Regions from separate parts of the Kitasatospora sp. NPDC022856 genome, predicted to be linked through region 1. Evidence: riboswitches for the same ligand, from Rfam matches in the RefSeq annotation. Region 1 holds a riboswitch; each other region holds the start of a gene.
What was found. A riboswitch is a leader RNA that binds a small molecule or an ion and turns the genes downstream of it on or off. The one in region 1 is predicted to bind cobalamin.

Region 1 (13,133 bases):
CGTCGATGGTGTTCATCGGGACGATGTCGTTGCCGGCGCCGTGGCTCGACCCGAGCGGGAAGCTCACCTGCCGCTGCCCGGTGAGCAGGTGGGCGAAGGTGGGGAAGACGTTCGCGATCCGCTGGTAGAAGGCGCCGATGGTGTTGCCGTCGGCGGCGAAGGCGAGCGGGTGCTCGGGCTTCTCGATGTCGGCGAACAGGCCCGCCGACTCGCGGGTCAGCCCGCTCAGGTAGACCTCCAGGCCGGGGTTGACGCCGCCGGGGAGCTCACCGGGGTACTTGGGGACGGTGAGCGGGTCGGTGAGGACGACCGTGCCGCCGATGCTGGTGAGCATGTTGCAGACCAGGCCGAAGTGCGACATCTCGTCGAAGACGATCTCGCGGATGGTGTGGCGCACCGGCTTGGAGTTGTCGGGGTCGGTGATCGACCAGAGCGCGGTGGCGTAGGGCGGGATGGTGGACAGCTCCAGCATGATCGCCCGCTGGAGCGCGTCCTTGAGTTCCTGCTCCGTCCAGTCCTCCTCCGCCATGCTCATGAGCTGGACGATGGCGTCGCTCCGGTAGTCGAGGATTCCGGTCGGCACGGTGGGCCCCTTTCGTTCGGCTGTGGCCGGACCGTAGCGGGGGACGGCACCGTCCGTATGCGTGCCGTTCCGGTGGGGCCCGGCGGTTTCATTCGGACGAGCGAACGACGCCGCCCCGCCCGGTGCGAACACCGGGCGGGGCGGCGGCTGTTGGCCGGGCACCCGGAGGAGCGGGACCGGGCGGGCCGGGCGGGCCTAGAAGTCGTCGTCGAAGGAGACCGAGCCCTCGACGGCGACCTGGTACGCGGAGACCCGGCGCTCGAAGAAGTTGGTCAGCTCCTGGACGTTCTGCAGCTCCATGAACCCGAAGGGGTTGGTGGAGCCGTAGCGGATCGGCAGGCCGAGGCGGGCGAGCCGCTGGTCGGCCACCGCCTGCAGGTACTCGCGCATGGACTCGGTGTTCATGCCCGGCAGGCCCTCGCCGCAGAGGTCACGGGCGAACTGGAGCTCGGCCTCGACGGCCTCCTCCAGCATCTCGGTGACCTGCTGGGCCATCTTCTCGTCGAAGAGGTCGGGCTCCTCCTCGCGGACGGTGTCCACCACCGACATCGCGAAGTCCATGTGCATGGACTCGTCCCGGAACACCCAGTTGGTGCCGGTGGCGAGGCCGTGCAGCAGGCCGCGGCTGCGGAACCAGTACACGTACGCGAAGGCGCCGTAGAAGAACAGGCCCTCGACGCAGGCCGCGAAGCAGATCAGGTTGAGGAGGAACGCGCGGCGGTCGTCCTTGCTCCGCAGCGAGTCGATGTGGTCGACCGCGTTCATGTACTTGAAGCAGAACTGGGCCTTCTGGTGGATGGAGGGGATGTTCTCCACCGCGGCGAAGGCCGCGTTGCGGTCCTCGGGATCGGGCAGGTAGGTGTCGAGCAGCGTCAGGTAGAACTGGACGTGCACGGCCTCCTCGAACAGCTGCCGGGACAGGTAGAGCCGGGCCTCGGGGGAGTTGATGTGCTTGTAGAGGCTCAGCACCACGTTGTTGGAGACGATCGAGTCACCGGTGGCGAAGAAGGCGACCAGCCGGCCGATCATGTGCCGCTCGCCGTCGCTCAGCTTGGCGAGGTCGGCGACGTCGGAGTGCAGGTCCACCTCCTCGACGGTCCAGGTGTTCTTGATCGCGTCCCGGTAGCGGTCGTAGAACGACGGGTACCGCATCGGCCGCAGGGTCAGCTCGAAGCCGGGGTCGAGCAGCATCTTCTCGCGGTCGGGACGGGCTTCGGGGGTGGTGCTCACTGGCAGGCCTCGCAGGACTCGGGGTTCTCCAGGGAGCAGGCCAGCGCGGCCTCCTCCTCCGGGCTGAGGGTCGGGGACGCCACCGGCACCGGCGCGGCGGCGCGGGCGGTGCCCGAGGCGGCCTGGGCGATCCGGGTGGCGGGCCGCGACCGCAGGTAGTAGGTGGTCTTCAGACCGACCTTCCACGCGTACGCGTACATCGAGCTCAGCTTGCCGATGGTGGGCGCCGCCATGAAGAGGTTCAGCGACTGGCTCTGGTCGATGTACGGCATCCGGGCGGCGGCCAGGTCGATCAGCGCGCGCTGGGGCAGCTCCCAGGCCGTGCGGTACAGCGAACGGACCTCGGCGGGCAGCCAGTTGAGGTCCTGGACGGAGCCGTTGGCGTCGCGCAGCGCGTCCCGGGTCTGCTGGTCCCAGACGCCGAGCTCCTTCAGCTCGCGCACCAGGTACGGGTTGACCTGGAGGAACTCGCCGGAGAGGGTCTCGCGCTTGAACAGGTTGGAGACCTGCGGCTCGATGCACTCGTACACACCGGCGATCGAGGCGATCGTGGCGGTGGGGGCGATGGCGAGCAGCAGCGAGTTGCGCAGACCGGTCTCGGCGATCCGGGCGCGCAGCGCCTCCCAGCGGCCGGCCCACTGCGGCGCGGCCGAACCGAAGTGGTCGATGTGCAGCTCGCCGCGGGCGGCGCGGGTCTCGCCGTAGGCCTCGTGGCGGCCCAGCCGCTCGGCCAGGTCGGCGGAACGCTCGTACGCGGTGAGCATGATGCGCTCGGCGATGAGGGTGGAGAGGGCCTTCGCCTCGGCGGAGTCGAAGTCCAGGCGGAGCTGGAAGAAGACGTCCTGGAGGCCCATCACGCCGAGGCCGACCGGGCGCCAGCGCGAGTTGGACGCGCCGGCCTCGGGGGTCGGGTAGAAGTTGATGTCCACCACGCGGTCGAGGAAGGTGACGGCGGTGCGGACGGTGGCGTCCAGGCGGTCCCAGTCCATCGCGTTCAGCAGGTCGGCGGCGGTGGCACCGGGGGCGACGTGGGCGCCGAGGTTGACCGAGCCGAGGTTGCAGACGGCGGTCTCGGAGTCGTCCGTGACCTCCAGGATCTCGGTGCAGAGGTTGGAGCTGTGCACCGTGCGGCCGGGCAGCGCGGTCTGGTTGGCGGCGCGGTTGGAGGCGTCCTTGAAGGTCATCCAGCCGTTGCCGGTCTGCGCCAGGGTGCGCATCATCCGGGAGTAGAGGGTCTGCGCCGGGATGGTGCGGACGGCCTTGCCGGCCTGCTCGGCCTTCAGGTACGCCTCGTCGAACTCGGCGCCCCAGAGGTCGACCAGCTCGGGCACGTCGGCGGGGGAGAACAGCGACCAGTCGGCGTTCGCGTTGACGCGGCGCATGAACTCGTCCGGGATCCAGTGCGCCAGGTTGAGGTTGTGGGTGCGGCGCGCCTCCTCACCGGTGTTGTCGCGCAGCTCCAGGAACTCCTCGATGTCCGCGTGCCAGGTCTCCAGGTAGACGCAGGCCGCGCCCTTGCGGCGGCCGCCCTGGTTGACCGCGGCGACCGAGGAGTCGAGGGTGCGCAGGAACGGGACGATGCCGTTGGACTTGCCGTTTGTGCCCCGGATCAGGCTGCCGCGCGAGCGGATCCGCGAGTAGGACAGGCCGATGCCGCCGGCGTGCTTGGAGAGACGGGCGATCTGGGCGTACCGGGAGTAGATCGAGTCCAGGTTGTCCAGCGGCGAGTCCAGCAGGTAGCAGCTCGACATCTGCGGGTGCTTGGTGCCGGAGTTGAAGAGCGTCGGCGAGGAGGTCAGGTACTCCAGCCGGCTCATCAGGCCGTACAGCTCGGAGACCTCGCGCACCGACTGCTCGTTGTCGCCGACCGCCAGACCACAGGCGACGCGGAGCAGGAACTGCTGCGGGGTCTCGACGACCTTGCGGGTGATCGGGTGGCGCAGCAGGTACCGGGACTGGACGGTGCGCAGGCCGAAGTACTCGAAGCGGCCGTCGCCCTCGGGGTCGATCAGCGCGTTCAGGGCGGTGGCGTGCTTGGCGACGAAGTCGGCGGTGGAGTCGCCGATCAGGCCCTCGGCGTGGCCGACCGCGATCGAGTCCGAGAAGGTGACCGAACCCTGGCTCACCGCCTCGTCGACGATCTCCAGCGCGAGCAGTCGCGCGGCGAGCTTCGAGTACTGCGGGTCCTCGGCGATCATCGACGCTGCGGCGTCCACGGCCAGCCCGCGCAGCTCGGCGAAGTCCGAGCCGGCGTGGCGGCCGCGCAGCGCGGCGGCGGCGACATGGCCGGGGTCCACCTGGGGGAGGTCGGCGCTGCGGTCGGTCAGCAGCCGGAGCAGTGCGCCACCGGGGTCGGACACCGTCGGGTCGACGGGGGCGGAGCTGGAACCCTGGGCGGGCAGGGTGACTGAGGCAGCGGTGGTCAAGGCGCTCTCTCCTGGCGGCGATCGGCGTCGGCGGTGGCTCGGGCCGGACCGTTCGGGGCAGGGGAGCACGGCGCGCCGGCCCGGAGGCGGCGCGCGACGGTGGCATCCCCGGCCCGCCCGCGAGGCCCGGAAGTGGTGCTGGTGCGAAAGGCCTCTGCGGGGAGGCCAGGCGGCACGCCGTCGGCAGGTATTCGGACTCGCGGGCTCTGTCGGAGCCGCCCGCACACCGCTGCGGGGCAGTCCCGGACTCGCACCGGGTTCCCCTGCGTCGACAGCAGGGATGAGCATACATCTAGTGGTGTCCGCTCGATGCGACCCCACATGTTGTGCGGCGTCGCGTGTCGACGTGATCGCAGGTGGTACCGGTGAGAGGCCTTTCCCGGGCTGTTCCGGGGCCGTTCCGGGGCTGCGGCCGGCCCCCGGCCGCCCGCCGCGGGGGCCGGCGCCGGGAGCCGCCGCAGGGTCGTTCCAGGGCCTTCGCGGACCACGGCGCAGGGCGTCACCGGGACTGCCCGGGGCCCGGCCGGTGTTCGGATTCGGAAACGGATCGGCCACCGGGCAGGCCCGCCGTCAGGGGCATGCCCTACGATCTCGGCTCATGAGGGAGCGGAGCCAGCGGGTCGTCGACACCGACGTGATTCGCGGAGCGGCCGCCGAAGGCAGTGAGGGGGGCGCATGAGCGACGGAACGGGCACGCCCGGGGAGTGGAGCGGCCGACCCGGCTCGCCGGGGCAGCAGCCGCCCCCTCCCGCCGGGCCGGGTGGCGCGCAGAACCAGCAGCCGGGCACGCCCGGACAGCCGCCGCAGGGCCCGCCGCCCGCGCCGTACCCCGGCGCGCCGCAGCCGGTGCCGCCGGCCCCGGGCGGGTTCGGTCCGCCGCCCGCCTCGTACGGGCCGCCGGTGCCCGCGCCGCAGCCGGTCCAGCCGCCGGTGCCGTCCGTGCCGCAGCCGCAGCCGCCGCAGCAGGTCCAGCCGCCCGTGCCGCAGCCGGTCCCGCAGCAGCCGGCGCCGGTGCAGCCGCAGCCCCAGCCCCCGGTGCACCAGCAGCATGTCCAGCCGCAGCCGCCGCAGCACCAGTGGCAGCCGCAGCCCCAGCACCCCCAGCCCGTGCCGCAGCACGCCGAGCCGGACTGGGCCGCCCTCGCGGACCGGAACGAGGCGGAGGCCAAGCGCAAGGGCCGGACGCGGATCATCGGCGGCGTGGTCGCCCTCCTGGTGGTCGGCGGCCTGGTCGCCGGCGGCCTGCTGTTCCTGAACAAGGGCGACGACAAGAAGCCGGTCGCGGATCCCACCGGCGCCGCCACGGCGGCCACCCAGCCGCCGGCGCCCACGGCGTCCGGCAAGGCGTCCCCGACGGCCACCCCGAGCGCCACGCCCGAGGACCCGTCGAAGCCGCTCTGGGAGGCGACCACCGACCCGGCTCCGCAGGACGCGGCGGCGCTCTTCTCGGCGCTCACCGTGACGGTCAACGGCGCCACCTGGAACCGCACCGTGGTCTCGCTCGACTCGCCCTGCTGGGACGGCAACTCCACGGTCGGCGGCCTCGGCAAGGTCCTCGGTGACCAGGGCTGCCGCCAGGTGCTCCGGGCCACCTACGTCTCCGGCGACAGCGCGGTGACGGTCGGCGTCGCGGTCTTCGACCACAAGCAGCAGGCCGAGACCGCGGTGAAGAACTACGTCGGCCACCTCAAGGGCGCCGCGGCCCCCGGCTCGCCGGCGTTCTGCACCACCCCCGGCTGCACCAACACCAAGGGCACCCTGGGCCGGTACGGCTTCTTCACCGTCGAGGGCTCCGCCAAGGGCGGCAACACCGCGGACGCCGCCGCGACCGCGGCCGCCGCGGGCTTCGACGAGCACGTGAAGAACCAGCTCCTCCAGCGCACCAAGGCGGCGGGCGGCGCACCGGCCGCCACCCCGGCGGGCTGACGGTCCGCCCGGTTCGGCCCGGTTCCGGCCGGGCCCGCCCCGGTTCGCGCCCGGCGGGTCCGCTCGCCCCGGCCCCGGGGGATGTGGCAGGCTCACCGCCTGTCAGTCGTACACGTGTTCCGGTTGTGACGGCGCAGGCCGGTGCCGGTGAGCATCCGGAGGAGTGTCCGTGGCCCTGCCCCGCGCGCTGCGTGCCAAACCGGCCGTGCTGGCCGCGGCCGGCGCGCTGCTCGCCGCCGGCGCGGTGGTGCTGGTCGGCCAGGACGGCCGGGCCGACGGCGACCGCCGGGACGCGCCCGCCCGCAGCACGCTCACCCTGGGCGGCGCCGGGCGCACCCTGGCGCCGGAGGTCGGCCGCGAGCTGCTGGCCCGCGACCCGCAGGCCTCGCCCAACGCGCGGGCCGTCCAGCAACTCCTCGCCGACCTGGAGAGCGCGGCCCGCGCCGGCCGCTCCGGCGGGACGGTGATCGGCCAGCACGTCGAGGCGCACAACGAGCTCTACAACCCCGACTACGGGGACTACCGGGGGACCAAGCCGGTCGGCTACTACTACAAGAAGGCCGCCGACATCACCGGCCGGCTGCCCGGCTTCGTCGAGACCGACCTCGGCCCCGGCTACGGCCAGAACGGCTGGGGCGTCGGCAACCCGCGCTCCTACTCGGCGGGCCGCTGGCCGGCCTGCGCGGTCGGCTGGCAGTACACCGACGACGCCGTCGACCTGATGACCGCCGTCTGGTCCGGCCACCCGCGCCCGGACGACGGCAGCTACGGGGCGTCGGGCACCCGGAAGAACTGCGACGGCACCAGCACCGAGCTGCCCGACAACGGCGGCGGCCCGGCCGGACTGGTCGGGATGTCCTTCCACGAGCCGTACCCGGGCTCGGACGTGAAGTCCTTCGACCGGGTGCTCTGCTCGGCCTCGCCCGGCGCGAAGGACCCGGGCTGGTTCGGCCGGGTCGTCGACAGCGCCGGCGACACCCCCGAGTACCGCGCGCTGCTGACGGACCTCTCCTTCCTGGCGGACCACCTGGAGTACCTGGCGGCCCACGACGTGCCGGTGCTGCTGCGGCCGTACCACGAGATGAACGCGGCCGACTGCGCCCGCGGCTTCTGGTGGTCGGGCCGCAAACCCGCCGACTACCAGGCGCTCTGGCGGATCACCTACCACTACCTGGTGGAGACCAGGGGCCTGCACAACCTGCTGTTCGCCTGGACGCCGGTCTCCTGGGACGGCGCCCCGGGCGTCGATCCGTGGGACTACTACCCGGGCGCGCGGTACGTCGACGTGGTCGGGGTGGACGACTACAGCGGCAGCCCGGCGCACCCGATCGGCACCGGCGAGGTGTGGACCAAGCGCTACTACGACGGCCTGGCCGGCTACGGCAAGCCGCGGATCCTGGCCGAGTCCTTCGCCGTGCCGGTCAACTCCCGCCAGCCGGACACCCTGCGGCGGACCCCGTGGACGATCTGGACGGTCTGGGGGCAGTCGCTGACGGCGGACAACCTGACCCCGGACCAGCCCCGCAACTCCAACGCCGACGTCAAGGCCACCTACGGCAACGGCCTGGCGCTCACCGGCGGCTCCGGCCCGTTCGGCGCGGACGTCGACTGGAGCGGTCTGCACGTCCGGTGAACCGGCCGGCCTCGTCCGTGAGATCGACAACACGTCCGCACCCTCCTGAACCGGGGGAATTCCTGGTCCGTTCGCGCGTGTGGCATCCTGTGGCCCGGAATCGAACGGGTTGAAGCCGGGTGCGCCCGGCAGGGGCGGGGGTACGGGAGATGACACAGGCGCGTCCTGACCGTCCGGCCGGTGGCCTCGCGGTGGCCTGGGGGGCGGTGATGCTCGGCTGGGCGGCCTACAACTGCTTCTGGCAGGTCGGCTTCGCCACCTACGCCAAGGGCGTCTTCTACTACGGCGGCTCCTCGGTGGGCGCCGAGACCGGCAGCCTCAACTTCGCGGTGCTGTACCTGACCTCCGGCATCCTGCTGCTGCGCGGGCGGGACTGGGCGCGCGGCGTGGTGGTCGGCGTGGCGCTGGTCGAGGGCTACAACCGGGTGCGCAGCCTGACCGGCGCGCTGCTGGACGCCCCGCAGCGCCGGTGGTTCACCGGCACCACCGAGGGCTGGCTGAAGCTGGCGACCTTCGGGCTCGGGGTGGCCGTCACCGCGACGCTGGCGGTGCTGCTGGTCGTCTCGCTGCGCCGGACCGGATCCCGCTGGGCACCGGCGCCGGGCCCGTGGGCGGCCGCCGGGCAGCCCTCGCCGTTCCAGCCGCTGCCCGCCCAGCAGCCGGGGCAGCAGCCCGGCCAACTGCACTGGTCGCTGCTGCAGACGCTGCCGCAGGACCAGGCTCCCGGCCACCCGCCGACCCAGCCCCAGCAGCCCGCGCAGGCCTGGCCGCAGCCCCAGCAGGCTCCGCAGCCCCCGCAGCCCCAGCAGGCTCCGCAGCCCCAGCAGCCTCCGCACCCCCCGCACGACCTGACGCAGCCCGGCTGGACCCCGCCGCCGGCCGCCGTCCCGCCGCAGCCCCCGCAGCCCCAGCACTCGTGGCCGGCCCCGCCGGTGACGCCCGGGCCGGTTCCGCCGGCCCCGGGGACGCCGCCCTACCCGGGGTAGCGAGCAGGACCCGCCGGCCCGGACCGGCGGGGTGAACGGACAGACGCAACAGACGAGGAACGACTTTCGCCATGACAGCACCAGCACCCGCGCGGACGGTACTCACCACGTCCCGCGAGGCCGCTCGGCTCGCCGACCGGCAGATGTCGTGGAAGCCGCGCATCGTCCCGTTCTACCTCTCGTTCGTGATCATCTTCGGCTTCTCGCTCTGGGCGTACGTGCCCAACCCGACCCCGCTCGGCTGGGCGATCACGATCCTCTGGGGCATGCCGGTCTTCGGCGTGCTGATCGGCTTCCAGGGTGTGCTGATGGTCCGCCGCCGGCTGCGCAAGGCGAACCGGATGACCCCGGCGGTGCCGGTCGACGACGACTACCTGATCGTCCTGGTGCCGACCATCGGCCGGCACGACACCTACCCGGCGCTGGAGCGCTCGGTGCTGTCGTACGTCGACCACCTGCCCGCCTACTTCCCGTGGATGCGGGTGGACATCCTCACCGAGGAGGGCTGCGCGGCCGGCGAGAAGATCGACGAGCTCGCCGCCCGCAACCCGCTGATCCGGGTGGTGACCGTCCCGAAGGCCTACCAGACGCCCAACGGAACCAAGTTCAAGGCCCGCGCCAACCACTACTCGCACGAGCTGCGGATCGAGGAGGGCGAGGCCGAGGACGACGTCTGGGTGCTGCACATGGACGACGACACCGGGGTCGGGCCGGACACCGCCGCCGCGGTGGCCCAGTTCATCAACCGGCAGCGCCGGGCCGGGGACGACGCCAAGCACATGGCCCAGGGGATCCTGACGTACCCCCGGGAGAACGCCGTCTCCACCTTCACCTGGCTCGCCGACGCGATCCGCCCGGCCGACGACATCGCCCGCTTCCGCGCGATGACCGGGACCGGGACGCCGATCGCCGGCGTGCACGGCGAACTGCTGCTGGTGCGCTCCTCGGTGGAGGCCACCATCGGCTGGGACTTCGGCCCCGACACCATCGTCGAGGACGCCCAGATGGCGCTCAACTTCTGCGTGCGCTACCCCGGCCGCAGCGACTGGTTCAACGGCCGCTGCTACGGCGCCTCGCCGGCCGGCCTCAAGGACTTCCTCAAGCAGCGCGAGCGCTGGGCCTGGGGCCTGGTGGCGCTCTGCTTCAACAAGAGCATCCCGCTGCGGTTCCGGCTGTTCATCGGGATGGGCATGGTCAGCTGGGTGCTCGGACCTCTCCAGCACGTCGGCCTGGTGCTGCTGATCGCCTGGTTCACCGGGACGATGAACACCTCGCCGGTGACCCAGTCGGTGGTGCTGATCTGGTCGATCAACTTCGCCTACGTGATCTGGACGTACTGGGAGGGCCTGCGCCTGAACGTGGTGGGCTCGGCCGACCACCGGCGCAAGTGGTGGGAGCCGATGGCGGTGGTGGCGGCCATCCCGCTGTTCTCCCTGCTGGAGGGCTGGGGCGGGATGCGGGGACTGATCAAGTTCCTGCGCCGCGAGGAGAACAAGTTCGTCGTCATCGCCAAGCCGGCCTGACCGGCGACCAGGGACTGCTGCCAGATATGAAACGCTTCGTCATCTTCATCCTGCCGACCGTCGTGCTCGGCCTCACCGTGGGCGTGCCGATCGTCTGGGGCGACCACCCGATCAAGTTCGACCACAAGCGCCCGACCGAGGTGCACTGGGCCGGTGCCCCGGCCGAGCAGGGCCGGGTCTGGGGCTTCGGCAAGGACGCGCCGCCGGAGGACACCGGGCCCAAGGTGGCCCGGCCGTGGGCGAAGGGCAGCCCGGAGTGGGGCGTCCAGGTGTACTGGCTGGACGACCCGGCCGACCCGGAGAGCTTCGTCCAGGGCAAGGCGGACCGCATCGTCAAGTACGTGGTCGGCCTGAACGCCAACGCGCTCTCGGTGTCCTTCCCGTTCTACACGGTGGGCAGCAAGTCCAACGCGGTCGCCGCCCGGCCGACCACCCCGAGCCCGGACCGGCTGGCGATCCTGCTGGACACCGCGCACCGGGCGGGCCTGCGCACCACCGTCCGGCCCCTCCTGGACGAGGAGTCGCTGAAGCCGGCCAACAACGGCTGGCGCGGCAACATCGCCCCCACCGACCGGGACGCCTGGTTCGCCAGCTACGCGGCCTTCCTGGCGCCCTACCTGAAGGCGGCCGAGGAGCACGACGCGACCGAGTTCACCATCGGTACCGAGTTCAACTCGCTGGAGGCCGACCCGCACTGGGCCCCGCTGGTCGAGCAGGCCGGGAAGACCTTCCACGGCGAGGTGGCCTACGACGCCAACTGGGACAACTGGTCCAAGGGCGCCGTCGCGGTGCCGACCGGGCGCACCGGCGTCGACGCCTACTTCCCGGCCAGGTCGGCCGGGGACGACGCCACCCCGGCCGACCTGGCGGCCAGCTGGAACAGCTGGCTGGACAAGCGAGGCAAGGGCCCGCAGCCGACCACCAAGCTGACCGAGGTGGGTATCCCGGCCCAGAAGGGCGCCTACAAGACGCCCGGTGACTTCTACACCAAGCGCGAGCTCAACGAGCCCGTGCAGGCCACCTGGTTCACCGCGGTCTGCCAGGTGGCGCAGGAGCGGAAGCTGGCCGGACTGTACTTCTGGTCGCTCTACTTCGGCATCGACCCGACCCTGCCCACCAACCAGGACACCCCGCGGATGGACTTCGCCGGGCGCCCCGCCTCCGAGCAGGCGATCCGCGACTGCTTCGCGCAGACCTACGCCGTCCCGGAGGCCGCGGCCGGCTGACCGGCCGGCGGGGTCGCCGCCCGGCTCGGGCCGGTGGTGGGCTTGCGGGACGGCGTGGTGGTGGGCTTGCGGGACGGGGTCGTCGAGTGGCTCGGGGACGGCTGCTCGGTCGGGGTGGCCTGTTCGGTGGCCGGCGGGGCGGTCGGCGTCGCCGGGGCGGTCGGCGTCGGCTGGGGAGCCGGCGCATCCGGCGGCCGGACCCCGGCCAGCGCGTCCGCGATCTGCTGCTCCAGCCACGGCGTCACCAGCCGCATGCCGGCCGGCGTGAGGTGCACGCCGTCGGTGGCGGGGGAGACCAGGTGGCCGTTCCGGTCCTTCCAGAGGCAGCTGCCGCCGGGGCAGTAGAAGGCGTTCAGGTCGAGCAGCTGGACGGCGCCGCCGGAGGCCTTCACGAAGTCGCCGACCTGCTGGTTGTAGCAGGTGCCCCAGGTCTTGCTGATCGCGCCGTTCTGCACCCGCTCGTTCATCAGCAGCACCCGGGCACCGTGCGCGCGCTCACGGACCAGGTCCGTCGCCTGGGTGAGCTGGGCGGTGTACCGGGTGCGGTAGTCCTCGTCGCAGGGGTTGAGCCAGCTGCCGTCCAGGTACTGCTCGGCGGCGTCCCAGCCGAGGTGCAGGACGACCGCCTGCGCCTGGACGCCGTCCAGGCTCTTCGCCCAGAGCGCGGTGCGGTCGCGGCAGTCGTCCGTGGTGTCGAACTCCACCCGGGAGGTGCCGCGGACCTTCTCGGAGCCGAACACGCCGCAGCCGCTGATGCCGCCGTCGACCACCCGGAAGCGGTCGCCGTGCCGGTACAGGCCGGTGGCCAGGTCCTCGGAGAAGGAGTCGCCGAGGGCGAGTACCAGCGGCTTGTCGGCGGGGCCGCCGCGCATGTCGTGCTCGACCCAGGCGGGCAGGTACCAGGCGCCGGCGGTGGCCGTCAGCGCGGCGGCGGCCAGCAGCGGGACGGTCGGCAGCGGCCGCCAGCGCAGCACCCGCAGCCGCTCGGTGCCGGTGTGCAGCAGCCAGGCCAGCACCCACGAGACGGGCGCGCCGATGGCCAGCAGCAGCGCCGGCGAGATGTCGTCGACGAACCGCTGGAGCAGCCAGTAGACCGGCAGGTGCAGCAGGTAGAGGCTGTAGGAGATGGTGCCGGTGAGCCGCAGCGGCGGCAGTGCGAGGAGCCGGACCAGCGGACCGCGGTCGTGGCAGAGCGAGGCGGCGAGGACGGCCGAGAGCACCGCGACGCCGGCCAGCCCGCCCCGGTAGAGCCAGGGCTCGTGGTAGTTGTCCACGCTGAGGCTGGCCCAGACCAGGCCGCCCAGCGCGAGGGTGCCGACCACGGTGGGCAGCACCGTGCTCCCGGCCCCCGGACGGCCGGGCGAACGCCGCTGGGCCCGCGAGCCCGACTCCGGACCCTCCTGGACCGTGCGGCGCAGCCGCAGGTAGACCACGAAGGCGGCGGCGGCGCCGGCCGCGAAACCGACCGCGCGGGACTCGGTGCCCAGGTAGAGCCGGTCGCTGTTGGAGCCGTTCCACATCAGCGGGGCGACGGCGGCGGCGCCGGCGAACAGCACACCGGTCACGATGCCCGCGGCCTTGAGCGAGCGGCGGCAGACGG
Region 2 (12,421 bases), on a different contig from region 1:
GCATGGTGAAGCTCGCGCCCTCCTTGACCCCGGAGGGCCAGCGCGAGGTGACGGTGCGGGTGCGGGTGTAGAAGCGGATCGAGTCGGGGCCGTGCTGGTTGAGGTCGCCGAAGCCGGATCGCTTCCAGCCGCCGAAGGTGTGGTAAGCGATCGGCACCGGGATCGGCACGTTGACCCCGACCATGCCGGTGTTCACCCGGCGGGCGAAGTCCCGGGCGGTGTCGCCGTCCCGGGTGTAGATGGCCACGCCGTTGCCGAACTCGTGCTCACTCGGCAGCCGCAGCGCCTCCTCGTAGTCAGCGGCGCGGACCACGGCCAGGACCGGGCCGAAGATCTCCTCCCGGTAGATCCGCATGCCGGGAGTGACCCAGTCGAACAGCGAGGCACCGAGGAAGTAGCCGTCCTCGTGACCGGGCAGGCGGAAGTCCCTTCCGTCCACGACGAGTTCGGCTCCCTCCTGGACCCCGAGGTCCAGGTAGTCGCGGACGCGCTCCAGGGCGTCGCGGCCGACCAGCGGACCGAAGTCGGCCGCCGGGTCGTCCGAGCGGCCGACCTTCAACGCGGCGATCCGCTCGACCAGCTTCGCCACCAGGGCGTCCGCCGTCTCGTCCCCGACCGGGACGGCGACCGAGATCGCCATGCAGCGTTCGCCGGCCGAGCCGTAGCCGGCGCCGACGAGGGCGTCGGCGGCCTGGTCGAGATCGGCATCCGGCATCACGATCATGTGGTTCTTCGCTCCGCCGAAGCACTGGGCGCGCTTGCCGTGCGCTGCCGCGGTCGCGTAGACGTGCTGGGCGATCGGGGTCGAGCCGACGAAGCCGAGCGCCTCGACCCGGGGGTCCTCCAGCAGCGTGTCCACGGCCTCCTTGTCGCCGTTGACGACGTTGAGCACGCCCGGGGGAAGCCCCGCTTCGAGGAAGAGCTCGGCCAGGCGCAGCGGCACCGAGGGGTCGCGCTCGGAGGGCTTGAGGACGAAGGCGTTGCCGCAGGCCAGCGCGGGCGCGGCCTTCCAGAGCGGGATCATCGCCGGAAAGTTGAACGGCGTGATGCCCGCGACCACGCCGAGCGGCTGGCGCATCGAGTAGACGTCGATTCCGGTGCCGGCGTTGTCGCTGAACTCGCCCTTCAGCAGGTGCGGGATCCCGGCGGCGAACTCCACGACCTCCAGGCCGCGCTGGATGTCGCCGTGGGCGTCGGCCACGGTCTTGCCGTGCTCGGCGGACAGCAGCCGGGCCAGCTCCTCCTTCTCCTGCTCGACCAGCTGCAGGAAGCGCAGCAGCACCCGCGCCCGCCGCTGCGGGTTCCAGGCGGCCCACTCGGGCTGGGCCTGCGCGGCGTCGGCGATCACCGCCTCGACCTCGGCCCGGTCGGCCAGCGGCACCCGGGCCTGAACCCGGCCGGTGTTGGGGTCGTACACGTCGCCGAAGCGCCCGGACGTCCCGGCGATGCGCTTGCCGCCGACGAAATGGGTCAGTTCACGAACCATCGTTTCCTTCTCTCATCGTGGATGGGGAGAGGAGGAATGGAGAGACCACCGCCGCCGTCCGGGCACACGGTCGTGCGCGCCTACGGCGGTCCGGCGGTTGACGTCAGCGTCGGGGGCGGAGTTGTGCCCCGACGGTCAGCACGGCAGGGCAAGGGGCAGCGAAACGGGAAAGGCGGCCCGGAGTCATGCGTGTCGTCTCCATCCTCGTGGAAAGCACGGACCACCCGCGGCCGGTATCCTGACTCCCGGATCCACGCCCGCCCCCAGGCCTTCCCGGCTGGCTGCCAGCGGCCGTCATCCACGAGGACGAACTCCCCGGTCACAGTGGCGGGACCGTGCCGGACTCACACCGGCTTCCCTGACACCGCGGACCTGGCATCGACCATATAGTTGGACGTCCTAGTAAGTCCAGAGGCCCGGGCGCCGCGGCGCGCCCTGGGAATCCCCGCCACTGCGACCGAGGGCGACCGCCGACCCGGGCCGCCTCAGGTGCGCCCGTAGCGGACCGCCTGGCCGGCGAACTCCCGGGCCATCTCCTCGGTCACGGTCGGCCGGGTGCGCCGGATGGCGTCCAGGTAGTCCTCGGTGCCGGGTTCGGTGCGTTCCCCCGTGTCGAGGGTGTGCTCGAAGACGGCCTGGGCGACCGCCATGGCGACCTGCCGGATGTCGGCGGGGGTGAAGCCGCTGCTGGCGCCGGCCAGCACAGCCGTGTCGGCCGCCGTGCCCGTCCTGGCGGTGTAGCCGGCCCAGAGGGCGTTGCGGGCCTCGTGGTCCGGCGGCCCCACCGGCAGGACGTAGTCGAACCGGCCGTGGCGCAGGAACGCCGGGTCCAGGGCGGCCACCGAGTTGGTGGCGCAGACGAGCAGCCGGCCCTCCCGGTCGCGGAACCGCACGATCGACTTGAGGAGCTCGTTGACCACGCCTACCGACGCGGGATCGGCGAGGCTGCGGGTGCCGGCGACCTCCTCGACTTCGTCGATGAAGACCAGCACGTGGTCCAGCTGCGCCATCTCCTCGAAGCGGCGGCCGAGCCCCGTGGCGAGCCCGTCCTCCGAAGCGATCCGCGAGGGGAAGAACTCTACGAACGGCCAGCCGAGCCGGCCGGCCACGGCCTTGGCGAAGGTGCTCTTGCCCGTGCCCGGCGGGCCGAACAGCACGACCGCGCGCGGCGGTTCCACCCCGTGGGCGTCCGCGAGTTCGGGATTGGCCAGCGGCAGCACCAGCCGCCGTTCGATGAGCCGCTTCTCGTCGGCCATCCCCGTGAGCTGCCCCCAGAGGCTGGCCTCGGGCACCACCGCGCCCAGCGAGGCCAGCACCGTCGTGCCCTGGCCAGTCACCGCCTGCGGTTTCTCGAAGTAGGTGAGCCCCCGGTGAGGACGGAACCCGGAGTTGCCCAGCGCCGCGGCGCCGGTCTCCTCCTCGGGCAGCAGGGCCGCGACGACTCGCGCCCCGGCATCCTGCAGTCGGTGCTCCAGCGCGGACAGCAGCGCCGTCCCCAGCCCGAGGTTCCGCCAGGCGGGGTGCAGCGCGATCCGCAGCACCCAGGCCCGGTCCCCGTCCACCCGGCCCACCGCCGTGCCCACCAGACGCCCGTCGGCCACCGCGACGACGCTCGGATTCTGCGCCTGCAGCGCGGCGACGAGCTCGGAGAGCCGGAAGACGGCGGGTCGGTCCGTGGTGGCGCTCTCACCGTCGAGCCGCACCACCGCTTCGAGATCGTCGGGAGTGAATTCCCGAACGTGCCACACCGCCATACCGAGCCTCGAACGCCACGATTCCGGGGCTTCCATCATCGTCCCTCCACCGCCCACCCGCTCGCCCGGAGGGCGGCACCGCGGGTGCGATCCGTCGGCCAAGGGGCCCTGGCGCCCCTCGGTCGCCTCGGTCGTTCCAGGCCGCTCAGGATCACGTCCAGCGCGAACTCGAACTTTCCGGGAGTCGGGGGCGCTTGCGGCCGCTCGACCGCTACCAGGCTCTGGAACGTCACCGACGGCAAAGGCACCGTGTACACGTTCGACTCGCCCACCACGGCGGGTCTCGCCGCCAGTACCGACTTGGGCACCCTCAAAGCGTCGAAATTCCTTTCACCTGCCCGGGCGGCAACTCCACCGGAAGCGGACGGGTCACGTGGTCTGATCCCGGCACCACCCCCTCCGACTTCCCCATCACCGGCGGGGGCGGTACGCCCCGACGGCGTGACCGTCCTGCCCCTGTCCGGCAGTGTGGCGGCCGGCCGTCAGGCGCCCGGCGCACAGATCGGCGCCTGGCGCACCACCGAGCCCCACGCCGTGCGTCACCACCGTTTCACGCCCGATTCACTCGGTGCCCGGCTCGTGTTAGCGTCCGATGATCCTGATCCGAGCTGCGTCCAGGCCCGTCGGCCGGAGCGCAGCTCCATGGGGCGATCGGCGAGGGGGCACCACCATGGCAGCACCGGAGACGAATCGGCGGACGGCGGAGCAGCGGACCGGGTGGGCTGCCGGGCGGACGATCACCGCACCACCCCGAGCAGGACGTTCGGCGAGGGTCCTGGTCACCGATCTGGACGGCACGCTGCTCGGCGGCGACCGGGCCGACCGCCGCCGGCTGCACGATGCCCTGGCCCGGCACCCGGAGGTGACCGTGGTCTTCGCGACCGGCCGCGGGCTCTCCTCAGTACGCGAGGTGCTGCGGGAGCCGCTGGTGCCCAGACCGCGCTGGATCATCGCCGATGTCGGGGCGAGCGTCATCGACGGCACCGACCAGAGCCCGGTCGCGGACCTGCAGCACCGACTGCGCAGCGGCTGGCCCGGGGCCGAACGCGTAAGGGCCGCGCTGCGGCGCTTCCCGGCGCTGGTCTACCAGCACGGCGTGGCTCAGGACGGCCGCTGCTCGTTCCACCTGCGCCCGGACCAGCTGACCCCGGAACTCACCGAGACCGTCCGAGCGCTGGGCTGCGGCTGGCTCTACTCGGCGGACCGCTACTTCGACGTGCTCCCGCGCGGTGCGAGCAAGGGCGGCGCGCTGGCGGCGCTGGCCGCCCAGCAGAACTGGCCGATGAGTTCCGTCCTGGTCGCCGGTGACTCCCTCAACGACCTGTCGCTGTACGGGCTCGGCGCGCACGGTGTGATCGTCGGCAATGCCGAACCCGCCCTGCGCGCCGCCGTCCCCGACGACCGAGCCGTCCACCGGCCCGACCGGCCCGGCGCCGCCGGCATCCTGGCTGCCCTGCAAGAGCTCGGCTGGATCGAGCGCGACTACCCACTCGTGGTCGGCTACCACCGCCCGCCCGTCCGCCTGACACCCGGCGGATGGCGCCCGCCGGCGAGCCCGAACGGCATCCTGCCCACCCTGCGCAGCCTGTTCGCCGCCAACCCCCAGGCGATCTGGGCCACCGCCGCCGTTCTCGGACCGCACGCCCGTGCCGGCCGCCTGGACGGGCACGACACCGGTCTGCCGCTCTCCTTCGTCCCGCTGACTCCCGCCGAGTGGGCCGCCTACTTCCACCGAGCGTGCAAGGAGACGCTCTGGCCGGTGCTGATGTCGCAGCCCCGGCGGCTGCGCTTCGACCCGGAGACCTGGACCGGTTACCGCGAGGTGAACGCCCGCTTCGCCGACCACATCGCCGCCCGCGCGGCACCGGGCGCCACCGTATGGCTGCACGACTACAACCTGTGGCTCGTCCCCGGGCTGCTCCGCCCGGTCCGCCCCGACCTGCGGATCGGCCTGTTCCACCACACCCCGTTTCCCGCGCCCGAGGTCTTCGCGGTCCTGCCCACCGCCGCCGAGATCCGCGCCTCGCTGAGTCACCTGGACTGGGCCGGCTTCCACACCGAGACCTTCGCCGAACACTTCCGCCGGACCCTCGTCGCAAGCCCGGGCGCGGCCCGCGTCGACGTTCCGCGCATCGGCGTCCACCCGCTCGGCATCGACCGCGAGGCCATCGCCTCGGCGGCCCGGGCCAGCGTCCGTACCCGTTCCCCGGCCCGAACGAAGGCCCCTACCGACCCTCCCCGTGCCGGCTCGGCCGACGGGCCGCTCGTGCTCTCCGTCGAACGGCTCGACTACGCCAAGGCCCCCGTGCAGAAGGTCGATGCCGTCGCGGCCCTGCTCGCCCGGCGTCCCGAGCTGCGGGGACGACTGCGGTTCCGGCTGGTCTGCCCGCCTCCCGAGCCCGGCATCACCTCGTACGACGTGACCCGGCAAGTGCTGGAGAGCCGCATTGCTGAGGTCAACCAAGCCTGGAGCAAGAGGAGTTGGAAGCCCATCGAGTATCTTCCGCGCAGCCTGCCCTTCACCGAGGTGATCGACCACTACCTCGACGCCGACGTGCTCTGGGTGACCTCCCTGCAGGACGGGATGAACCTGACCGCGAAGGAGTTCATCGCGTCCCAGCGGGCTGTCGGCCGCTCCGGGGTGCTGGTGCTCTCCCGCCACGCGGGAGCAGCCGCCCAACTCGGAGCCGCCGCGCTGCTCACCGACCCCCACTCACCCGAGGACCTGGCGGACACCCTGCACCGGGCGCTGACCCTCGGGTCCGACGAGCGCCGTCGGCGATTGGAACGCCTCGCCGACCTGCTCGGCGACGACCATCCCGCCGTCTGGGCCGCTGGTATCACCGCTGCCATCCGCGGCGACGACTCCCCGGATGCCTCCCGTGATGCCTCCCGGGAGGGCTCCGACGCCATGTCGGTCGCCGAGCGGTGACGGCGCGCGGAGCCCGCCGTCGGCGCTCGTGCGCCGGAACCGGCGGCGCAGGCTGGTGGAAGGGCCCCACCGGTGTGACGTCGCCACGTCCCACCCGCATGCGTGTGCGGTGTTCACGACCTGCGACGGGCCGCCCGGGCTGGCCCCGCCCACCGGTCGGCCGTCTACCGCATCGTGCAGGAGACGTTCGGCCGGCGGTACTACGCGAAGGACGGCCGCCGGCCGAAGGGGCGGCGCCGCAGGCGGGTGGCGGTCGTGGCGTCGTCACGCTTCGCCATCCCGGCCAGCCGGTCCGCCTGGTGACCGGTCAGCCGGGGCGGTGGGCCCGAGCCGTTGTCGGCGGTGTGGAGCGGGATCAGGGCGGTGACGAGTGCCAAGTAGTCGCTCATTCCAGGGTTCCCTTCGGTCTTCATCCTCTGACCTCAAGGGTGACGTACCGTCATGACGATAGTTTTGCAGGCGTGTCTCGTCCTGGTGGCCGTGGGGTGGACGTCGGGCCCTGGATGTTGCCGGGGGCCGCGCGAGTGTTACGGCGCGACGGAGGAGGCTGGAACGTCGACGAAGCAGGCAGGCGGCACGGCCGTGCGGATCCGCACTGACGTGACCCGGCGGGACGACCTGCGGGCTTTGGTCGGGCCGACCGGTGAGTGGAACGCGACGACGCGGCTGTCGACGAGCAGGTCCGACATGCCGCCCTGCTCCACCAACCTCGCCGGAGGGCAGCGGTCACCTTCCCCGGTCGTAGCCGGACACCACCCCTGCCCCGTCCGGCGCCGCATCACCGACGTCACCGCCGGCCAGGTGGCACCGTCGGTTCTGTCGGGTCAGTGGCCTGCGGCACGATGCGGGGCATGTGACGGCCCATGGTGGCCGGGCATCGTCTCTGCCTTGAGCGGATGACGCTGCGTGCGACGACGTCGCGGCGCCGCTGGAGCCAGCGGCCGGATGTCGGTGCCGACGGCCGTCGCTTCCGCGCCGCAGCCGGTTGGCGATCCGGTCCGCCCGCTCGGAGCGGACACCCTCTCAGGCACCCGGGGTGATGAGGGGGTTGTGGCGCAAAGAGGCCGCCCCCGCATCTCTGCGGAAACGGCCCACGCCCTGCATAGAAGCTGAGCTGAACAACAGGATTTGTACCTGCACCCCCGACGCCCAAGCGATCCCGCTATCCCCCGACCGAGAGGCCGGGGCGAGATTTCGCGATCACGAGCCGCAGAATCAGGGCTCCTGTTTCTCTGATCTGCATCTGCACCTCCTCGTGATCGTCCTGCCGGTAAGTCCTCCGGCGCTGTCCAGGTTACTCCGGGAAGGCGCGAATTGGGGCAATTCGGATGCACGAAGGCCCCGAATACCGTCGCGCCAGTTCACCAGCGCGGCTGTCGGCCGATCGAGCCGCCAGGGCAGGCACCGGCCGTGCGGCCGAACGGCCCACGGGCATCCGGACGAGCCGTTCCCTGGAGCGAGCCCGTTGCTCTGCGCGGTGCTCTGCCGGTGGTGGGCCGCAACGCGGGCCGGAGCCGCGGCCGATGCTTACAAGTCGGTCTGGCTCGGGTGTCGCGGGGCGCGGGGTGAGAGCCAGGGCGATGCTCAGACGACAGCACGCCAGTGCGGTGTGGAGCTCGCGCGGCCGCGTCGGGCAAGCCGGGAGCGCCGGCCATGAGGGGGCTCGTTGGTGGGATGGAGGTGCCCGGGCGGAATCGGCACAGGAGAACCGCACGGCCGCGGCGGACCGGTCGGAGGCTTCGGCGAGCGGCTGCCGGGCCAGCTGTCGACCGTGTTCAACGGCACCCCGCGTCGGCGCACCGGTCCGCAACGGCTGCAGGGTTGGCTCTTTCGGATGGCGCAAGGGTATGTCGGTCGGAACCTCCGATTGGCGTGTTCACACCCGTGCCACTCTGGGATTTCCAGTGAGGATGTCTCCGAACGAGAGGGAATCGGTGCCATGAGGAGAATCGCGCGCGGGCTGGCGGTACTCGGGGTGGTCGCGGCGACGGTTGCGCCTGTGCCAGCGCAGGCGCAGGCGCAGATCCGGCTGTTCCATCCTGCGGAGCTCGGAATCCGGTTCAACCCCGATGGCGTTCCCGGCCAGTGCGGCGGAAGGACGGGTGATCAATGGGTCGAGGAAAGAACCTGGACCGACGCCATCCGTTTCGATACCGACAGTCGTCCGGGCGGCTGCCAGCTGGCGTTCGGCGTTTACGACCCCGACAGCGACCTGGAGGGCGTGTCTCTCGCTTACGACCTCCGCTCCACCCCCGGCGGGGACCCGGCACAGTGCGGCAACCAGGGCACATTCAGGATGCCGATCACCAGGGATGCCCGAACCTTCGGTCCCGCCGTCCGGATCGACACCGACAGTCGTCCGGGCGGCTGCAACCTCACCTTCGCCGTGCCGCAGATCAAGCAGACGTACGTCGCCCTCGACATCCAGTACGACCCGGACGGCGACCCCGCCCAGTGCCACAACACCGGGCGCAGCTGGGCCGAAACCGACCGTGGCCCGGTGACGATCGGCATCGACACCGACGACCGTCCCGGAGGGTGTCGGCTCCAACTCCGGCTCAGGGTAGGAACGGGCTGACCGCAAAGAGGCCGCCCAGGCGGCCGTCACCTACCAGTACGTGTTCTGCGACAACCTCCCGCTTCCCCGCGCGGCAGGAAGGAAGTGCCCGGGTGACGGCGACTGTGAGAACGATCAGAAGGGCAGCCGCAGGGCGAGGGTCTCCATCGAACCTGGTCGGCGTCGCACAGGTGGCCTGCATGGCCTCCTGCGGCAGCGCGTCCCCCGAACGAGAGGAATCACCGATGAGACAGGGCGGCACGTCCTGTCGGCCGTCCGATTGTGAAGCTCCCTGAGCTGCGGCCTAGGTCGGCGAGCGTGAGAGACCTCAACTGCGCATGACCTTGGGGGGCCGCGGCCGCCGGCTACGGCCTCGACCTGACCCGCGTCGTACTCGCCGACCATCCCGGCGAGCACCACGCCGAGGTGATCACCGCGCTCGCCGCCGCCTGCCCCGTCGTCATCGCCACCGCCCCCACCGGCCTCCAGCCTCGCGCCCTCGAACGTCTCGCCGCCCAAGGCGTGGAGCAGGGTGGCGCGTTGGTCGAGTGGCTCCAGGTACTGGCGGGCGAGGGCGATCTCCTCGCCGGCCCGCTGTGGGTCGGCGAACGCGGTGACCAGGGCCAGGCGGCTCTGCGCGATGGCCCGCTCACCGGGCGCGTCGTGCTGCTCGGCCTCGGCCCGTCCGTCCCGCAGGGCCTGGGCGGCCGCGGTGAAGTCGCCCTGCGGCCACAGGATGTCGCCTCGGACGCGGTGGCGGCGGCTCTTCCACGTCAGCGTGGAGGCGGCGGCCAGCGCGGCGGGGAAGTCGCCGTGGACGGGGGCGAGGTTGGCGATGCCGCGCTGTGCCTGCGGGGCGAGGCGTCCGCCTTGGGCGGCGACGTGGTGCATGCCTTCGAGGGCGGCGGTGGTGCGGCCGAGGTCTTTGTCGGCCCTGGCCCGGTAGTAGCGGGCCAGCTGGGCCAGCTCGTCGGTGTGCAGGCCGCTGTCCAGGACGGTGGTCAGGCGGTGGGCGGTGTGGGCGCGGTGTTCGTGCTGGTGGTGGCTGATGGCGGTCAGCAGGTCGGCCAGGGCGTCGGCGGGTGTGTCCGCGGCTCGGCCGTCGCCCTGCGCGGGCGGGGCGATGGGCTCCCACACGGAGTTGTCGACGTAGGCGAACGCGGCGTCCGTCGGCCAGGACAGGTCGTTCAGGTGGTGGTCGCGGGCGAGGCGCAGGCCTTGGCGCAGGCACGCGACGAGCCAGGCCCGGCCGGGCGCGGGGGAGTGGTCCCGCCACTGCTCGCCGAGTGCGGCCAGGGCCCGCTGGGCGGCCTGGTGCCAGTCGGTGGGGGTCCACCGGTCGGCCGCCTGGGTTTCGTCGGTGCGCAACGCGGTGCGGATGGCACCGTGCAGGTGATAGGGCCACGCCGCGTAGGGGTCTTCGCTGATCATGGGGCGTTCGACGAGGCGGCGGGCGGTGGCCTGGTGGGTGAGGCCGGCGGCCTGGGTGGCCCGGTCGAGGTCGAAGGCGGTCGCTGCCGGTGGAGGCGGACCAGGAGAGGTCGATGCGGATGGGCGGCAGCCGCTCGCCCACGCAGACGTTTGTGCCCCACTGCTGTGGCCGCTGACCGCCGGCGGCGAGGGAGGCTTCGAGCTTGCGCAGCAGGGTGGACTTCCCGACGCCGCCGACGCCGTGGAAGGTGATCACGTTGGTGCGGGGCGTCTCCAGATCCTCGACATCGAAGGTGGGCGAAGCGATGGTGCGCAGGTGTTCCTCGACGGCGGTGGCCACCAGGGACCACTTCGCTCTCGGTTGGTGAACGCCTCGTCCGCGTCGACGGGTCGTTGGAGCTGAACGACGCGCGAAGGTCGGCCACGAAAGTCCCCCAGAACATGTCATCTGAGGCCGATTTAGGTGATGGGCCAGGTCAAGGAGCAGGATCGAACGGAAATGGGCCGCGAACGGGCCACTGGCCGGCCTGTCCGGGCGGTCGGCGGTGACGTCCCGGCCGAGACCGTTCGAAGCCCTCGAGGTGGTTCGCCGTGCACACTCCCCCGTCCCCAGGTCGATCGGGGTCGCGCCGACGGCGGTGTGACTTTCCGTGGGAGGTGCGCGGAGCCGGCTGGACTCGTCGCTCGGTGAGCTACGCCGCCGGGATTTCGGTAGTCGGCTACGTGGATCCCTCGATGTGGCCGGCCCGTCGCGGGGGGAGCGTGGGAGGGCAAGCCTGCGTTGCCCCCGGATCCCATTGGCAGGTGAACGACATGCTGATGCGCCGACCACGCGACATCCGTCCCCCGCGGACCGCGCTTTACCTCCGGTGCTACCCGTTCGACGTCACCGGGATGGAGTGCCAGCGCCGTGCGCTGGAGTGCCTCGCTCAGCGGCATGGCCTGCCCGAGCCGTTCGCCTACCTGGACAACGGACGCCGGTCCGGGGGCCGGCTGCCTCGGCTGGAGTGTCTCGTGCGGGCCATCGAGCAGGGCTGGATCGACCAGGTGCTGATTCCCGGCCCGTTCGTGTTCGCGCTGGACGACCGCGAGGCCGAGGCTGTGGCACTGCGGCTGCGGCGGCTCGGTTGCCGCTTGGTCGAGCTGCCCGTTGGCGGGGGCGCGCCCCCGGTGGCGTAGGTGCGCCGGGCCGGTCCGCGGCCGGGACACGGTCCGATCCCGGAAGACGGGCCGGTTGTGCCCGCCGTGGCCCGGTGCTACGCGTGCGGCGGGTGGTCCGGCCGTGTGGGGCGTGCGGGGCGGGGGGTGTCGGCGGCGAGGTTCTGTTCGGTGATCAGGAGGGCGGCCTGGGTGCGGGAGGTGCAGCCGAGTTTGGTGAGGATGTTGGAGACGTGGGTTTCGGCGGTGCGCTGGGCGATCACCAGGCGGTCGGCGATCTCCTTGTTGGACAGTCCCTCGGCCAGCAGGCCCGCGACCTGTGCCTCCCGGCGGGTGAGCTGTGAGGCGGGCCGGTCCGGTTCGGCGGTGGTCGGCGGCGGGGTCTGGGGCTCGCCGAGGGCGTAGGCGACGGCCTCGTCCGGGGTGAGTTCGAGCCCGCTCTGGTAGGCGTGAGTGAAGGCCGGCTGGCCCAGGGCTTGCTTCGCGGCCCGGAGCAGGTCGCCCCGGTCGTGGCCGCCGGCCGACTGGTTGCTCTTGACGATGTCCTCGTAGTCGATGAAGCTGTCGATGTTGAGCCCGAGCGGCTTCAGGAACGCGTTGCTGGCGCCGAACAGGCGCGCGCCGCGTTCGTGGTCACCGGATGTCACCGCGCACCAGGCGAGGGCGTCCGTTGTGGCGCAGAGGCCCAGCAGGTCGCGGAACGGATGTTTGAGCCGGACGGCCTCCTTGAGCTGTCCTTCCGCGTCCCCGTCCGGCCCCTGGTGCGCGGCGGCGAACATCCCCATGGCGTAGAGCGTCCATGACTGGATCCACTGGTCCCCGTGCTCGCGGCAGGCGGCGAGGCAGTCCCCGCCGACGGTGCGGACCACGTCACCGAGGTTCCCCATCGCCGCCGCGATGGTGAGCTGCATCTGGGCGTGGCGCAGGTGCGGGTTGGCGTCGCCGAGGGCGCGTTCCAGCTCGATGCCCTCGTGGAGGAGGAGAAACCCACGGGCCGGATCGTCTCCGAGGAGTTGCGTGAATCCCGACAGGCAGGTGGCGTGGGCGAGGCGGGCCGGATCGTCCAGGTCGGCGGCCAGCCGGCGGGACTCGTCCAGCATGGC
Region 3 (5,405 bases), on a different contig from region 1:
ACGCCGCCGGCATCGACCCCGCCCGGGTCGGCCCGGGCCGCAACCTCCTCGCCGACCTTGCCGCCTACTGGCAGGCCGCCGAACCCGGCTACTACGGCCCGTCCGCCAACTTCAACGGCACCGTCTTCGGTCTGCTCGCCCTGGCGGGCGCCAAGACCCAGGCGGGCACCCGGCGCGCCCCGCGGGCACTGCTGAACGCCTCCGGCGCCGTGGTGCGCGCCAACCAGCACAACGACGGCGGCTGGAACTACAGCAAGGCCGCCGGCGACCCGACCGCGCTCGCGCAGGGCAGCGACATCGACATGACCGGCGCCGCCATGGCCTCGCTGTGCACCGCCGGCGTGCCTAACACCGATCCCGCGATCGTCGCCGCCAAGAACTTCCTCAAGGGCAAGCTCGCCTCCTCCGGCGCCTTCAACGCCATGTTCGGTGTGAACACCGACTCCAACGGCTGGGCCGTGTCCGGCCTCAACGCCTGCGGCATCAACCCCCAGGGAACCGATTTCACCAGCGGCACCGGCAAGACCCCGGTCGACTTCCTCATCGCCCAGCAGTTCAAGCCCGGCGGCGGCTTCAAGTACCTGCCCACCGACACCACTCCGTCCCCGTACGCCTCCGTCGACGGTCTGCGCGCCGTCGCCGGCGCCGGGTTCACCGCCGCCCCGCCCGCCCCGACCGCCGCCGGCGAGCCGACGTGGGCCGCCGCCACCGGCTTCACCGCCGGCACCGCGGCGAAGCTCACCCTGGTCGTCGACGACGGTACCGGCGCCCTCAAGGTCTGTGCCGTCACCCTCGCTCCGACCGCGACCACCGCGACCCTCGGTGACGTCCTCGACGCGGCGGCCACCGCTGTCCCCAGCGGCTGCGTCACCGCCGTCACCCCGTCCTCCGGCGGCGGAACCGTCACCGCGCTCAACGGCACCGCCAACAGCGGCTCCTCCACCTGGAAGGTCAGCCTGGACGGCACCACCGCCACCGCCGCGACCCGGGCCACCACCGTCCACCTCGGCGACGCCGTGTCGCTGAGCTACGGCAGCTGAGCTACGGCAGCTGACCGCACGGGCCCGGCCGACCGCCGGTCGTTCCGCTTCGGTACCGGACGAATCACTGCGGCCCGGGGCTCCGCGCCCGGGCCGCACAACAGGGGCTGCTGAACGGGATCGGTGGGCTGTTCGCCCGTCACCTCCTCCGACGACGGCAAGCGTCCCACGACGGATGAGCCCTGGGCGCCGGCGCCCAGGGCTCATCCGTCGCGGAGGACGGGCGCCGGCCTGCTCACGTTCAGGGCGCCGTGATGCCCGGCTGGGTGCCGGCGCCGAAGGACCAGCCCTCGACGTCGCCAGGGGCCGGGTTGTAGTTGCCGGCGCCCAGGCTGCTGTAGGACCAGGGGCCGCCGTGCTGGGCGTGCCAGTACGACCAGTAGGCGCTGCCGGTCGGGTTGGTGCAGGTGGCGGGCAGTGCGTTGATCTTGCAGACGAAGCCCGGGAAGCGGGGGTGGAAGGCGTACGAGAACCCGGCGCCGGTGAGCGCGGCGAGCCCGCTGGCGGGGTCGCCGGGGGCGCAGCCGGTCTCGATGCCGCCGCCGACGGCGGTGAAGTCGACCACGACGGTGACGCCGGTGGTTCCGTTGCAGGCCGCCGCCTGGGCCTGCGGGGCCTGGGCGGCGGAGACGCCGAGCAGGCCGGCGGTGAGGGCCGCCGCGGCGGCGATCGACCCGAGCATCCGGCGGACGGGGCGGGACGGGGTGAGGGTATCGGTCATCGGAACTCTCCTCGTGGGATCAGGGTTCGGCGTCTCAGCGGGTGGCCGGGGCCGGGCAGGCGAGGGTGGGGGCGCCGGGGCGGGACCCGGCGGCGGAGAGGGTGGCCAGCGGGGTGCCCGCCAGGCCGAGGACGGCCTGCGCGGTGGCCCGGGCGCCGTTGCCCGCGGTGAAGCCCGACGCGTCGTAGGCGACCGCGCCGCGCACCGCCGGGTCGGCGGAGCAGCCCTGCTGGAACTTCACCAGCCGGCTCCAGCCCTTGAGGCCGGCACCGAGGCGCCCACCGGAGAGCAGTGCCTGGGTGGCCAGGCCGGTGGTGTTGGCGTTGGAGGCGGTCGCCCCGGCGGCCGCGAAGCCGCCGTCGGCGTTCTGGTGCGTGGTCAGCCAGCCGAGGCCCGCGTTCGCCTCGGCGTTGCGGCCGTTGACGGCGAGCGCCTGGACGGCGAGGGCGGTGGCGTCGGCGTCACTGGTGCAGGTGGGCTGGCCGAAGGCGGACGGGTAACCGCCGTCCGCGCACTGGCTGTTCGCCAGGAAGTCGACGGCCGCGGCGGGAGCGTCGCCGGGGGTGCGGTGCAGGGCGATCAGGGCGAGGGACTGGCCGAAGGCGTTGCTGTAGTCGCCCCACTGCGACCGGTCGGAGAACCGTCCTTCGGCGGTCTGCAGCGAGCGCAGCCGGGCTGGCAGGTCGACGCCCCCGAAGGATGCCGGGTTCCCACCGCGCACCTCGACGGCGAGCAGCAGCTTCGCGGTGGCGCCCGCGTAGGCCTCGGTGGCGCCGTCGCCGAGGTAGCCGGAGATGATCTCGGGCTTCGCCAGCCAGGCGGTGGCCTTCGCGGCGGCCTCGTCGGAGCTGTGCGAGGCGGCGAAGGCCAGCACGGCATCGACGGTCAGACCCTGGTCGGGGTAGGCGGTGCCGTTGAAGACGGACTCGAAGTGGTCGCCGTCCACGAGCTGGCGGGCCAGCCAGCCGCCAGCGGCGGCGTCGGGACGAACGGTCCGGGAGGACGTCGTTTCGGCGTGGGCGGCGGTGGCCACCGGGAGCGCGGTGGCGAGCGCCAGGGCGGGTATCGCGAGCAGACCGAGGGTGCGGCGGAGCGTGGGCATGAGTGCCTTTCCGGGCCTGGACGCAGGGGCCCGGAGGACGCCGGGCAGCACGCCGGGCAGCCCTCGGAGCTCCGGCCCGCAGACCACGACGGGAGGAGGGGACGACACATCCCCGCCGACGGGTACTCGGGCTCGCCGCCGACATGCCGTCGGCGGCCTACCGTTGCGGGTCAGCGCCGGATTCGGACCGGACTTCCCCCGTCGACGGAGTCACAACGTGACGGCTCATCATGGCGAAACGGAAAAGATCGGGTCAAGGGATCGTGCGTCACATCACGCAGGCACCAGCGGGTTCCGCCGGCACACTACGCCTGGCCGACGGGACCGCAGCGGACCGGGCCCGCGAGCGCGAGGGCTGGATCACGGACACCTACCTGCTCCGGCGGTCCGAGAGCTGACGGGCGGTGCGCCGCCCCGGACGAGGGGCGGCGCACCGCGGGCGCCGTCAGCGGTTGCGGAACTCCGGCGGGCGCTTCTCCGAGAAAGCCGCCATGCCCTCCTTCTGATCAGCCGTCGCGAAGACGGCGTGGAAGAGGCGGCGTTCGAAGCGGACGCCCTCGGCGAGGGTCGTCTCGTACGACCGGTTGACGTCCTCCTTGAGCATGATCGCCGCCGGGGTGGACATCGCCGCGGCGGTCTCGGCGGTGGCCAGGGCCTCGGCCGGCAGCCGGTCGGCGGGGACGATGCGGGAGACCAGTCCGGCCCGCTCCGCCTCCTCGGCGCCCATCATCCGGCCGGTCAGACAGAGGCCGCGAAGGCCTTCTCCGAGTCGGTGACCACCAGGCAGCCGATGTCCGGGTCCCGGTCGAACTCCGTCGCCGCGGAGACGACTTCGCTCATCAGGAGCGTGTTGAGCGCGTTGAGCGCCTTCGGCCGGTCGAGCGTGATCAGCCCACCCGGCCCCTGCGCTCGACCAGGATCGTCTCGTAGGTCTCGGTCATTTGCCGCCCTCCCTCAAAGTGGTGATGATCGCCGAGAAGTCCAGGCCCGCACCCTCGTCCGCCGCGAAGTCCGCGTACAACTGCGCCGCTCTGCGACCGAGCTCGGTCGGCAGGCCCGCTGCGTCGGCGGCCCCGGCGGCCAGTCCGAGGTCCTTGGCCATCAGCGCGGCGGCGAACCCGGCCGCGTACTCGCGGTTCGCCGGACTGGCCGGCACCGGCCCGGGGACCGGACAGTTACTGGTGAGCGCCCAGCACTGGCCGGAGGCCGTCGAGGCGACGTCGAACAGCGCCTGGTGGCTGAGCCCCAGACTCTCCCCGAGCACGAACGCCTCGCTGACCGCGATCATCGAGATGCCGAGGATCATGTTGTTGCAGATCTTCGCCGCCTGCCCCGCACCGGGCGCGCCGCAGTGCACCACCTTGCGGCCCATCGCCTCCAGAACCGGGCGGGCGCTCTCGAAGTGCTCCTTCTCCGCGCCGACCATGAAGGTGAGGCTCGCGGCCGTCGCGCCGACCACCCCGCCGGAGACCGGCGAGTCCACCGCGCGGTGCCCGGCGTCCACCGCGAGATCGTGCACCGCCCTGGCATCCGCGACGTCGATCGTCGAGCAGTCGACGAAGAGCGTTCCCGGGCCGGCGGCGGGCAGCAGCTCCGCGTAGGCGGCCAGGACGTGGCGGCCGGCCGGCAGCATGCTGATGACGACGTCGGCCTCGCGTACGGCCTCGGCCGCGGACCGCGCAGGGCGGATGCCCACCTCCTCGGCGTGCCGCAAGGCCTCCGGCACCAGGTCGTAGCCGGTCACCCGGTGCCCGGCCTTGACCAGGTTGGCGGCCATCGGGCCGCCCATGTTGCCCAGTCCGATGAATCCGATGCTGTGGCTCACCAGCGCTCCAGGGGTGTGGTGGCGGCGAGGCCGAGCTCGTGCTCGCCGAGCGGGGCGAAGTAGCGGGCCACGGCAGCGGGTTCGACGGCGCTCAGCGTGTCCGGGCTCCACTGCGGCGAACGGTCCTTGTCGATCACCTGGGCCCGGATGCCCTCCGCGAGGTCCCGCGTGGCGAGCGCCGCGCAGGAGCTGCGGTACTCCTGGTCCAGCACCGCTTCCAGCGGGCCCAGCGCCCGGGCCCGGCGCAGCGCCGCCAGCGTGGCCTTCACGGCGGTGGGCGAGTTGGCGGTGATCCGGTCCACGGCCTTCTTCGCCTCGGGTTCGCCGCTGTCCCGCAGCCGGTCGAGGATCTCCTCGACGGTCCCGGCCGCGTAGCAGCCGTCGATCCACGCACGCTGCCCCTCCAGCCGGCCCGGCGGTGCGGGTTCGACGTGCCGTTCGAGGGCGTCGTGCACGGGCAGCTCGGCCAGGTCGTCGAGTAGGGACGGGAGGCGCTCGGCCGGCACGAAGTGGTCGGCGAGCCCGCAGAGCAGCACGTCCGCGGCGCCGACGGAACCCGCGGTCAGGGCGAGGTGGGTACCCAGCTCGCCCGGGGCGAGGGCGAGCAGGTAGGTGCCGCCCACATCGGGCACGAAGCCGATCCCCGCCTCCGGCATCGCCACCCGGGTGGTCTCGGTGACGATCCGGACACTGCCGTGAGCGGAAACCCCGACCCCG

Region 2: another riboswitch for cobalamin. It lies ahead of ACZ34W_RS33045 (CoA-acylating methylmalonate-semialdehyde dehydrogenase); the one in region 1 lies ahead of ACZ34W_RS05710 (ribonucleoside-diphosphate reductase subunit alpha).
Region 3: another riboswitch for cobalamin. It lies ahead of ACZ34W_RS33070 (peptidase); the one in region 1 lies ahead of ACZ34W_RS05710 (ribonucleoside-diphosphate reductase subunit alpha).

The regions. Positions count from the first base shown of each region.
Region 1 is NZ_JBVHHE010000003.1:171,997-185,129, forward strand. It holds gene ACZ34W_RS05700 (ferritin-like domain-containing protein) at 1-583, opposite strand, end outside; gene ACZ34W_RS05705 (ribonucleotide-diphosphate reductase subunit beta) at 779-1,774, opposite strand; gene ACZ34W_RS05710 (ribonucleoside-diphosphate reductase subunit alpha) at 1,810-4,215, opposite strand; cobalamin riboswitch at 4,405-4,531, opposite strand; gene ACZ34W_RS05715 (hypothetical protein) at 4,915-6,165, shown strand; gene ACZ34W_RS05720 (glycoside hydrolase family 26 protein) at 6,335-7,798, shown strand; gene ACZ34W_RS05725 (hypothetical protein) at 7,948-8,784, shown strand; gene ACZ34W_RS05730 (glycosyltransferase family 2 protein) at 8,856-10,307, shown strand; gene ACZ34W_RS05735 (glycoside hydrolase family 113) at 10,334-11,533, shown strand; gene ACZ34W_RS05740 (acyltransferase family protein) at 11,503-13,133, opposite strand, start outside.
Region 2 is NZ_JBVHHE010000044.1:733-13,153, reverse strand. It holds gene ACZ34W_RS33045 (CoA-acylating methylmalonate-semialdehyde dehydrogenase) at 1-1,486, opposite strand, end outside; cobalamin riboswitch at 1,698-1,890, opposite strand; gene ACZ34W_RS33040 (ATP-binding protein) at 1,972-3,240, opposite strand; gene ACZ34W_RS33035 (HAD-IIB family hydrolase) at 3,911-6,172, shown strand; gene ACZ34W_RS33030 (hypothetical protein) at 6,373-6,561, opposite strand; gene ACZ34W_RS33025 (hypothetical protein) at 8,112-8,750, shown strand; gene ACZ34W_RS33020 (hypothetical protein) at 8,865-10,160, opposite strand; gene ACZ34W_RS33015 (hypothetical protein) at 10,965-11,339, shown strand; partial or broken gene ACZ34W_RS33010 (ATP-binding protein) at 11,417-12,421, opposite strand, start outside.
Region 3 is NZ_JBVHHE010000044.1:14,671-20,075, reverse strand. It holds gene ACZ34W_RS33080 (prenyltransferase/squalene oxidase repeat-containing protein) at 1-1,040, shown strand, start outside; gene ACZ34W_RS33075 (flagellar hook-length control protein FliK) at 1,282-1,761, opposite strand; gene ACZ34W_RS33070 (peptidase) at 1,796-2,863, opposite strand; cobalamin riboswitch at 2,964-3,113, opposite strand; partial or broken gene ACZ34W_RS33065 (enoyl-CoA hydratase-related protein) at 3,309-3,804, opposite strand; gene mmsB (3-hydroxyisobutyrate dehydrogenase) at 3,801-4,688, opposite strand; gene ACZ34W_RS33055 (enoyl-CoA hydratase/isomerase family protein) at 4,685-5,405, opposite strand, start outside.